Regions from separate parts of the Streptomyces sp. NPDC001604 genome, predicted to be linked through region 3. Evidence: riboswitches for the same ligand, from Rfam matches in the RefSeq annotation. Region 3 holds a riboswitch; each other region holds the start of a gene.
What was found. A riboswitch is a leader RNA that binds a small molecule or an ion and turns the genes downstream of it on or off. The one in region 3 is predicted to bind cobalamin.
Positions count from the first base shown of each region.

Region 1 (3,261 bases), on a different contig from region 3:
TCCCGATGGTGTCGTCGGTCAGCCGGATCCGGTCGTAGCGGAACGTGGTGTGACCGAGGCCCGCCCCGAACGGGTAGAGCGGTGTGGACGGCATGTCGATGTAGTGGACGGCATGTCGATGTAGTCGTCGGCGTCGGCTCGGGCGCGCTTCTGCGGGAGCCGGATGCCGTCAGCCGGTGTCGGCGGTGCGGGCGCTCCAGCGCTCCTCGACCTTGGCAAGGCGCCAGTACGCCAGCGCCATGGCCCAGACGAGCACGAACAGACCGACGATGACGTAGCCGACGTTGTCCAGGTCCAGCCCGGATATCCAGCCGGTGACGGCGTCCCGCAGACCGAGCTTGTCGTGCAGCACGCCGACCAGTTCGATCGTGCCGACGAAGAAGGCCACCGCGATGGACAGCCCGGTGATCGCGAGGTTGTAGAACACCTTGCGAACGGGGTTGGAGAACGCCCACTGGTAGGCGAAGTTCATGAAGGTGCCGTCGAGGGTGTCGAACAGGCTCATGCCCGCAGCGAAGAGCAGGGGCAGGCACAGGATCGCGTACCAAGGCAGCCCGGCGGCGGCGCCGTTGCCGGCCAGGGCGAGCAGCAGGACCTCGGTCACGGTGTCGAAGCCGATCCCGAACAGGAAGCCGAGAGGGAACATCTGTCCGGGGTGGCGGATGGACTTGGTGAGGCGGCCGAGAATGCGGTTCATGAAGCCGCGCGAGTCCAGGTGCGCCTCCAGCTCCGCCTCGTCGTAGCGTCCGGCCCGCATCGCACGGAAGACGCGCACGATGCCGAACAGGGCGACGAGGTTGAGGGCGGCGATGAGGTACAGGAAGCTGCCGGAGACCGTGGTGCCCACCGTGCCGAGCACCTGGTGGGTCCGGGAGTTGTCGTTCATCAGGGTGCCGGCGAGGTGCGTGCCCCCGGCGATCAGCGCGGCCATGACGACCACCACGCTGGAGTGTCCGAGCGCGAACCAGAAGCCCACCGACACCGGCCGCTTGCCGTCGGCCATCAGCTTGCGGGTGGTGTTGTCGATGGCGGCGATGTGGTCGGCGTCGAAGGCGTGCCGCATGCCGAGCGTGTAGGCGGTGACGCCGAGACCGACCCCGAACGCCTGGGTGCCGACCGCGTAGTGATGCGGGATCACCAGGAGGAAGAGGATCCCGAAGGCGGCCACGTGCAGAGCGACGATCACGGTCAGCAGGCCCGCGGTCCTGACGGTGTCCTCGCGGCGCCAGCGAAAGGACGGGACGGCGGCCGTTTCGGGCACGCCTGGGGACACGGTCATACGGACACGCTCCAGCACCTCGTGGATCAGCTTCGTGATGCCGTGGCCGGTCTCCTGGCTGACGGGTCGTACGTCCGCCGTCCGCCTTCCCAACCGCCTTGCGGCGGCCAGTGGCTGTCCCTGCGGGACATGGGCGACGAACTCCCCGATCACAGTGGCGAGGGCCGCTCCGGACTGAGCCTCTGAAGGCTGTCACCGGCTTCCCGAACACCACGGCCCGCTCACCCTAGAAGGCCACCGGCAGCGGCTGCAAGGCTGCACAGCTGAACAGGTATGGAGATCGGCACCTGTTCGCTGCGATGATGGACGCATGCATCTCGTCCCCGCGGAACACGCCGGGCGGCGCACCATTGACGGCCATCGGGTCTGCGATGCCATCGCCGCCGTCGGCGACCCCGAGCGCGTGCGCGCCTGGGCCGATCGCTTCTCACTGCTCTCCGATCCCGGACGCCTGTCCCTGCTGTTCGCCCTCCAGGAGGCCGGCCCCATCGCCGTGTCCGACCTCGCCGTCGCCAGCGGGATGCGGGACACGGCCGTCTCCCAGGCGCTGCGTCTGCTGCGGACCGCGGGCATCGTCGAGGGGGAGAAGGACGGCCGGATCGTGCGCTACCGACTCGTCGAGGGCCCGATCTCCGCGCTGCTGAAACACTGCACGCCGGAATCGGCAGGCGAACGCGGCCCGGACTGACGGTCCGGACTGACGGTCCGGGTGGTTGCTCGCGCACCGGCCCGAAAACGCAGCAGCGCCCGACCCGACCGAAGCCGACTCAGGCGCTGCATAGCAGGTCGGAGGGCATATCCCCCGACCACCACCGGTAGGCCCTGTGGGACTCGAACCCACAACCAATGGATTAAAAGTCCACTGCTCTGCCAATTGAGCTAAGGGCCCCTGGCGATGTTGCCTCCCCGAGCATAGCCGGACACGGCCGCGTCTCCGATCGGGTATCGGGGACACGGCCGTGCCGGAGGTGAAGATCCAGCCGGAGTGTCAGGGATCTACCTTTTCGGGGGCGCCCGCGGAAGCACCCCCGGCGGCCGCCGCACGGGACGCCTCCCGGGCGAGCGTGCGTTCGTGGCCCGGGTTGAGGAACCAGTGCCGCGCCGACGCGCCCCACCACGCCGCAGCGAAGCCGAGGACGACCAGGACGGCGACCGGGGCGTAGTTGAAGCTCTCCCAGGTGACCGGCGAGACCTGGGGCAGCATGAAGAGGACCGTGATCACGCCCACCCACGCCACCGAGACGATGCCGACCGGACGCGACCAGCGGCCCAGGTGCCACGGCCCCCGCACGAAGTCGTCGCCCTTGCGCACCCGCAGCAGCGTCGGGATGACGTACGCGATGTACAGGCCGATGACGGCGATCGACGTCACTGCCGCGTACGCCGTCACATTGATCAGGTACGGCAGGCCGAGGAGCAGCGCCCCGACCGCCGCCAGCCATACGGCGGCCACGGGCGTCCGGGTCCGCGGGCTCACCGTGTGCCACACGTGCGAGAAGGGCAGCGCGCCGTCGCGTGAAAAGGCGTAGATCATGCGGCTGTTGGCCGTGACCGAGGCCATCCCGCAGAACAGCTGGGCGCCGATGACGACCAGGAGCAGCAGCTTGCCCGCCGTGGCGCCCAGGGCGTCCAGCAGGATCTGGGCCGGCGGCGCCCCCGTGGGCGAGGCGAGCTCCTTGTCGTAGGACTGGATGGCGAAGGTGAAGCCGAGCAGCAGCACGAAGCCCGCTATCCAGGACGTCCAGATGGACTGGACGATGCCCTTCGGGCCGGCCGTCGACGCGTCGTGCGTCTCCTCCGTCATATGGGCGGAGGCGTCGTAGCCGGTGAACGTGTACTGCGCCATCAGCAGGCCGAGGAGCACCACGTACACGCCGCTGCCCCAGCCCGTGTTGTTCACGAACTTGGTGAACACGAAGGAAGCTGACTGGTGGTGGTCCGGTACGAAGGCCAGCGCGCCGACGATGACGCCGACGCCGAGC
Region 1 is NZ_JBIAUY010000002.1:884,849-888,109, reverse strand. Features, by position in the region: gene ACFY1E_RS09445 (HoxN/HupN/NixA family nickel/cobalt transporter) at 170-1,279, opposite strand; cobalamin riboswitch at 1,306-1,509, opposite strand; gene ACFY1E_RS09440 (ArsR/SmtB family transcription factor) at 1,590-1,967, shown strand; tRNA gene ACFY1E_RS09435 (tRNA-Lys) at 2,096-2,168, opposite strand; gene ACFY1E_RS09430 (amino acid permease) at 2,268-3,261, opposite strand, start outside.
Region 1: linked by a shared signal. The riboswitch ahead of ACFY1E_RS09445 (HoxN/HupN/NixA family nickel/cobalt transporter) and the one ahead of ACFY1E_RS24970 (CbtB-domain containing protein) in region 3 are both predicted to bind cobalamin.

Region 2 (3,261 bases), on a different contig from region 3:
AGCAGGGCGACGGTCCCGAAGAAGGAGGCGAAGACCCCGCCGCGGTCGATGTCACCGACCACGAGCACGGGAAGCCGCGCGTTACGGGCGATCCCCATGTTCACGATGTCGGTCCGGCGCAGGTTGATCTCGGCGGGAGAACCCGCCCCCTCACAGATCACGGCGTCATACGTGCCCCGCAACTCGGCGAGACAGTCGAGGACGGTGCCGAGAAGCTTCTGCTGGCGCCCCCCGTGATACCCGCGTGCGCTCAGCTCACCCACCGGCTTGCCCATCAGCACGACCTGACTGCTCTGCTCGCCACCGGGCTTGAGCAGCACGGGGTTCATCAGCGCGGTCGGCTCGACCCGGCAGGCCTGCGCCTGCATGGCCTGAGCCCGCCCGATCTCGGCACCCTCACGCGTCACGAACGAATTCAGGGACATGTTCTGCGCCTTGAAGGGCGCCACCTTTACCCCCTGCCGCACCAGCCAACGACAGATCCCGGCGGTGACGACACTCTTCCCGGCATCGGAGGTGGTACCGGCAACGAGAAGCCCCCCGCCGCTCATGACACGCCCCCCTGCTGTGGCCCTGGCTGTGGGCAGTCGTTCCGCAGGGCGATGGGGGTCCCCCCGCTCGAGCGAAGCCGAGAGTGGGGGAGGGTGGGCACAGCCCCCACCGCCGGGCGCCGTGCGACCCGCCCCCGCAGCACCGCCCCGGCCGCACTGACCCCCAACGCCAGCCACCCCACCCGCCGCGACAACCGCACGGCACGCTCAATGTCGCCGACTTCCACGGCACGCCCCTCCCCGTTCAGCACAGGCCGATGCTCAACACGCCCCCCATACGACAAGGTCCCGCCGAGCCGCACCCCGAGCGCCCCCGCGAACGACGCCTCCACGGGCCCGGCATTGGGGCTCGGATGCTTCGCGGCGTCAGAACGCCAGGCGCGTACGGCCCCCCGGCCGTCACCCCCGGCAGCGGCGGCCAGCACGGCGGTCAGACGGGCCCCCGGCCACCCCGCCACATCGTCCAGCCGCGCCGAAGCCCACCCGTACCGCCGGTACTTGGCCGACTTGTGCCCCACCATGGCGTCGAGCGTGTTGACGGCCCGGAACCCGAGCAGCCCCGGCACCCCGCCCACGGCCCCCCACACCAGCGCCCCCACGACGGCGTCGGAGGTGTTCTCGGCAACGGACTCCACCACGGCCCGCGCGATCCCGTCGGCGTCCAGGGCCTGCGGATCCCGCCCGCACAGATGCGGCAGCCTGGCCCGGGCGGCCTCGACGTCCCCGGCCTCCAGCGCCCGCCCGATGCCACGGGCCTCGCGCGCGAGCGAAGTCCCCCCGACGACGGCCCAGGTGGCGGTCGCGGTCAGCGCGAGGGAGGCGGTGCGGGACGGACGTACGGCCCGCTGCGCGACGACACCGAGCGCAAGGGCGCTCCCGGCGCACACGGCGGTGTGCAGCGCGCCCCACCCGCGATGGTCCCGCCACAACACCCGCTCCACGGCCCCGGCGGCCCGTCCGAACAGGGCGACCGGATGCCCACGGCGCGGATCGCCGAGCAGATGGTCACTGAGGAGGCCGGCGGCGGCGCCGTACGCGAAGACGCGATCGGCACGCATCGGCTCAGCCGGCCGTGGGGTGGGGCAGCGACCTGGTCCTGGTCCTGTACGTCACACGGCAGGCTGGCATGGCGACATGTCCTCACTCAGGGTGTCCACGCCCTGGTTCGACGAGACCGGCGGTGAGAGTTCCTGGCTCCCGGGGCTTACTACCCCGGTGACAGTGGCGGGACCGCGCCGGACTTGCACCGGCTTCCTCTCGCGCCGCCGTAGATGGCTTCGGCAGTCCACCACGCCCCCGAACGGCAGTCAACTTGCCGTTGACCTGCGACGGGGGAGTGTGCTGAGGCCCACACCCGGCGCTCTGAACTGGGCATGAAAAACCCGCGGGGCGCGGACGCACGTATGTGTGCTTCCGCGCCCCGCGGGACGGTGGGGAAAGACGGTCCGGCGGCCGCTCAGGCCTTGGTGACCACCAGATGGATTCCGTACGCGACCGCCGCCGCGCAGCCCGCGAAGGCCACGTATGCGCCGGCCACCGCCAGGGACGCCGAGTTGCCCTGTGCCACGGCCCGTTCGCGGCGCGACAGGCCCATGATGCCGAGGGTGAACAGGGCCACGAGGCCCACCGTGACCGCGAGGCTGACGCCGAAGACGGAGCCCAGGGCTGCCCAGTCGATCTTCATACTGCTTCTCTTCCTTCGTACCGGGTGGGCGGGCTCAGACGGCCGCGGCCGGCGGGGTGGCCGGGTCGGGGACGGCGGTCACGGGGGCCGGGGCGGGGATCGTGGCCGTCAGATCCTCGGTCACCGTGCCGGCCGGAGGCGGGGTCACGGCGGCGATCGCCGTGGTCACCACGCCGGCCGGCTCCTCGCTCTCGTTGACGTTCGACGCGTCGATGACCTCGCGCCGGGAGATCTTCCAGATGGCCGCACTGGCGGCGACCAGGAAGACGGCGACGACGGCGGTGCCCCAGTCACCGAGATCCGTCACGGACTCCGCGCCCGCACCGACCAGCGCAGCGGCCGGCAGCGTCAGGCACCAGGCCACGAGCATGCGGGTCGCCGTCGACCAGCGGACCACTCCGCCCTTGCGGCCGAGGCCCGCGCCCATCACCGAACCGGAGACCGAGTGGGTGGTGGAGAGGGAGAAGCCGAGGTGCGAGGAGGCCAGGATGACCGTGGCCGCACTGGTCTGGGCGGCGAAGCCCTGCTGCGGCTGGAGCTCGGTCAGGCCCTTGCCCATGGTGCGGATGATGCGCCAGCCGCCGAGCCAGGTGCCGAGCGCGATGGCGAGGCCCGCGGAGAGGATGACCCAGGTGGGCGGGTCGGAGTCGGGAGCGACGGCGCCGCCGGCGACCAGGGCGAGGGTGATGATGCCCATCGTCTTCTGTGCGTCGTTGGTGCCGTGGGCCAGCGAGACCAGGCCCGCGGAGGCGATCTGGCCGACGCGGTAGCCCTTCTCGGCGGCCTTGCCGTCGGCCTGCTTGCCGACAGTGCCCAGGGAATACGACAACCGGGTCGCGAGCAGCGCTGCGAGGCCCGCGACGATCGGGGCGGCGAGCGCCGGGAGGAGCACCTTGGTGACGAGCACGTCACCGTGCACCGCGCCCATGCCGGCCGAGGCGATGGTGGCGCCGATCAGGCCGCCCATCAGGGCGTGCGAGGAACTGGAGGGAAGCCCGACGAGCCAGGTCAGCAGGTTCCAGAGGA
Region 2 is NZ_JBIAUY010000016.1:58,913-62,173, reverse strand. Features, by position in the region: gene ACFY1E_RS34215 (cobyric acid synthase) at 1-551, opposite strand, end outside; gene ACFY1E_RS34210 (cobalamin biosynthesis protein) at 548-1,609, opposite strand; cobalamin riboswitch at 1,715-1,857, opposite strand; gene ACFY1E_RS34205 (hypothetical protein) at 2,008-2,235, opposite strand; gene ACFY1E_RS34200 (anion permease) at 2,270-3,261, opposite strand, start outside.
Region 2: linked by a shared signal. The riboswitch ahead of ACFY1E_RS34210 (cobalamin biosynthesis protein) and the one ahead of ACFY1E_RS24970 (CbtB-domain containing protein) in region 3 are both predicted to bind cobalamin.

Region 3 (3,261 bases):
GCCGGGTCGCCGTGCCGTGCGTAGGCGTTGTCCGGCACCAACTCGGCGAAGTACGAGCGAAGTTCGGTGCGCAGCCGCTGCTGCTCGGGCGTGTATTCGAGGTGCACGGCGCCTCCAGGCTTCCCGGGCCGGTCCTGACGGCGCACACCGTAGAACGTGTTCCAGAAATTGGGAATGGCGAGGGACAGGGAAAGGGCCCCCGGTCGTCGACCGGGGGCCCTTTGCCGAGTGGGCCGGTGGAACCGCTCAGTGGGCGACGGGAGTTGGCCGGGTGGCGCCGTTCGCCCGCGCCGGCTTCGGGGCGAGCATCCGCTCCGCCAGCACCCCGAAGACCAGCCCGAAGGAGGTCCACAGGGTCAACTGGACGGCCAGGGCCGCCAGTCGGAACTGCCACAGCAGGGTGGCGGAGAAGTCCTTGGGGACCTCGTTGAAGGACGGCAGGAACGCGTATGCGAGCCCGATGGCGAGGACGAGGAACGCACTCGCGGCGAGCGTCGCGTTCCAGTTGCCCAGGCGGGGCGCCAGGCGCTTGCCCAGGATGACGGCGGCGACGGCCAGCAGCACGCTCAGCACCACCATCAGAAAGTACAGCGTGGTGCGTTTGCCGATGGTGTCGGGGTCTCCGACGGACGGCGGGTTGGCCGGGTACTTCAGGAACGGCACGACGTACACGGTGATCAGCCCGGCGGCCGCCAGGAGCAGCGCGCTCGCGCGCGGCCCGAAGCGGCCGATGCGGCCGAGCGCGAAGCAGTACGCGAGGGCGGCGATGCCGCCGAACGCGACGCCGTAGACCAGGACACCGGTGGACAGGCCCGCGGTGGACTGCATCGTGCGGCTGACGGCTTCGACGCCGTGCTCGTGGGAGTGCGCCTCCTCGTAGGCGATGGCCGCGTCGACGCGCGGTTCACCGAGGAAGTAGGCGACGACGAGGGCGAGCAGGCCCGCGGCGAGTCCCGCGAGCATGCCGCGCACCAGGAGGTTGCGGACGGTTGCCGAGTTCATGGGCGGCGGTGCTTTCTCGCCGCCCTCAGTGGCAGGGGAATCCGAGCAGGTGGCGGGCGTCGTGCACCCACTCGTGGACGTTGTCCCCGTTCATCACGGAGGTGGCGCCCTGCTCGGCGCCGACGAAGTAGAGCAGAACCAGCATCAGGATGCCGAAGAAGACCGCCCAGGGGACGATCGCGCCGAGCGGCAGCTTTGCCGGTACGGCGGTGGGGGTGGTGGTCGGCTGAGCGACAGACTGCGCCATGGCAGGCCCTCCTGGGGAACTCGCGTCCCGTCTCGGTGGTGCACGTGACGACGGGGCGGGTCTGACTCGCCCGGCACACACCCAGGGTGCGTGCCCGGCATACAGTGGCGCGACCGTGCCGGAATTCCACCGGCTTCCGCTGTGCCGTCGTCAATATCCACGAGAAGGTACCGCGAAGCAGAGGTGGGGCCAAGAGCGCACGGAACGGCGGCGAGCGCCCCAGGTGAGCCGTTTGCACCGTGGGATCAAGGGATTTGAAGGGGTGTCGAGGGTGGGAATGGACGTATGACCAGCCGAGTGATCTTGATCTCACCTGCGATCACCGCGGCCCTCAGGGAGGCCCGCTTCGACGACGGTTGCCCGCTGGACGCCTCAGGCTTGCGGCAGGCACGGGCGGCCGCGGGCACGCTCCCGGCGGCGGAACGGGTGTGGGTCTCCCCCACCGTGCGCTGCCGCGAGACGGCCGCCGCTCTCGGCCTCGATGCCGTGGAAGCACCGGAGTTGGCGGCCCTGGACGCGGGCCGCTGGCGCGGTGCGACGCTGGCGGAGGTGAGCGAACGTGAGCCGGAGGCACTGGCCCGCTGGCTGTCGGACCCCGGGGCCGCGCCGCACGGCGGGGAGTCGGTGGCGGCGCTGTGCGACCGGGTGGCGGGCTGGCTGGAGACGGCAGCGCAGACGGGGGGCCGGACCCTCGCCGTGGTCGAGCCCGAGGCCGTACGGGCCGCGGTGGTCCGGGCGCTCGGGGCGCCGGAGTCGGCGTTCTGGCGGGCGGATGTCCCGCCGCTGACGGCGATCGAGCTCAGCGGCAGGTCCGGGCGCTGGAACGTGCGCCTCGGGCAGCCGGTCGGCGCGCCGTGAGCGTCAGTTCAGCGTGGCGAGGAATTCCGTGCACGCCTCGGCGCACTGCCGGCAGGCCTTCGCGCCGTCCTCGGTGCCCGGCAGCCGGTCGAAGGCATGCGCGCACTCCAGGCACACGGTGCGGCACCACTCCACCTGGATGCGGATGGCGGCCTCGTCCAGGCTGTTCTGCTCGGACAGCACACGACAGGTCGCGTCGCACACCTCCGCGCACATGATGCCCTTGCGTCGTACGAGTTCCTGCTCCTCCGTGCCGTCCGGGTCCACGAGGCTTGCGCGCAGAGCACACGCACGTGCGCACTCGGTGCACGCCTGCGCGCAGGCGAAGCGGTCCTCCAGGAACCGGAAGAGCTCCTGCTGAGTCGTCGAAGTCACACCTGGCGGGTTGCCTTCGCCGATCGCCTCAAACACCGGTGACCGCGCTCCGGCCGGGTCGGTTCGGTTGGCACCGGGCCCCATGGGTACCCGCGAGCCCATGAGCACCTCATGGATGGATATCGCCGCAGGCCGCGGCGCACTCGGAATCGGCCTGGTCGTCGTGGGCGTGGCGGTCGTGGCCCTGCTGATCGGGGCCTTCTTCCTGGGCGCCCGCATCCGTCGGCGCGAACCGGCTCCGCCACGCCCGGAGGATCAGCCGCAGCTGCCGGACGACGGCCCGGTCCGCGAGGTACGGGAGAACCGCGAACCCGCCGAGATCCCCCGCAGCGAGCACCGGCTGACCCCGCACGAACTGCCAGGTCACGGCAATACGCCGAGCAGGACGAGCGCCTCGCAGAAGCGCAAGCGCTGGAGCGAGGGCAACAGCGGGGCCTTCGGCAGCGGCGGGCCCGGCAGCCGCTGACGGCGACCACGGCCGCACCGGCGCCGGCACCCGCCTCTCACTCCTGGTGTCCGCGACGCCCTGCGCGAGACGCTCGACCGGCCGGCGGCTCGCCGAACGCGGGGATCCTCGGCCCCTGCGGCAGCAGCTGAACCACGACGAAGGACAGAACGGCGGCCAGCACCACCAGCGCCGCCGTGTCCACGTTGCCCAGCAGGAGTACGACCAGGACCACGCTGCTCACGGGCACCCGCAGGGCCGCGGTCACCGACGCCGCCATCCCGGCTGCCATCGCCGGCACCAGTCCCAGACCAGGCAGCGGCGACAGCAGGAC
Region 3 is NZ_JBIAUY010000009.1:167,895-171,155, reverse strand. Features, by position in the region: gene ACFY1E_RS24980 (acyl-CoA dehydrogenase family protein) at 1-107, opposite strand, end outside; gene ACFY1E_RS24975 (CbtA family protein) at 247-1,002, opposite strand; gene ACFY1E_RS24970 (CbtB-domain containing protein) at 1,028-1,249, opposite strand; cobalamin riboswitch at 1,286-1,439, opposite strand; gene ACFY1E_RS24965 (histidine phosphatase family protein) at 1,535-2,107, shown strand; gene ACFY1E_RS24960 (ferredoxin) at 2,111-2,482, opposite strand; gene ACFY1E_RS24955 (DUF6479 family protein) at 2,583-2,948, shown strand; gene ACFY1E_RS24950 (chloride channel protein) at 2,986-3,261, opposite strand, start outside.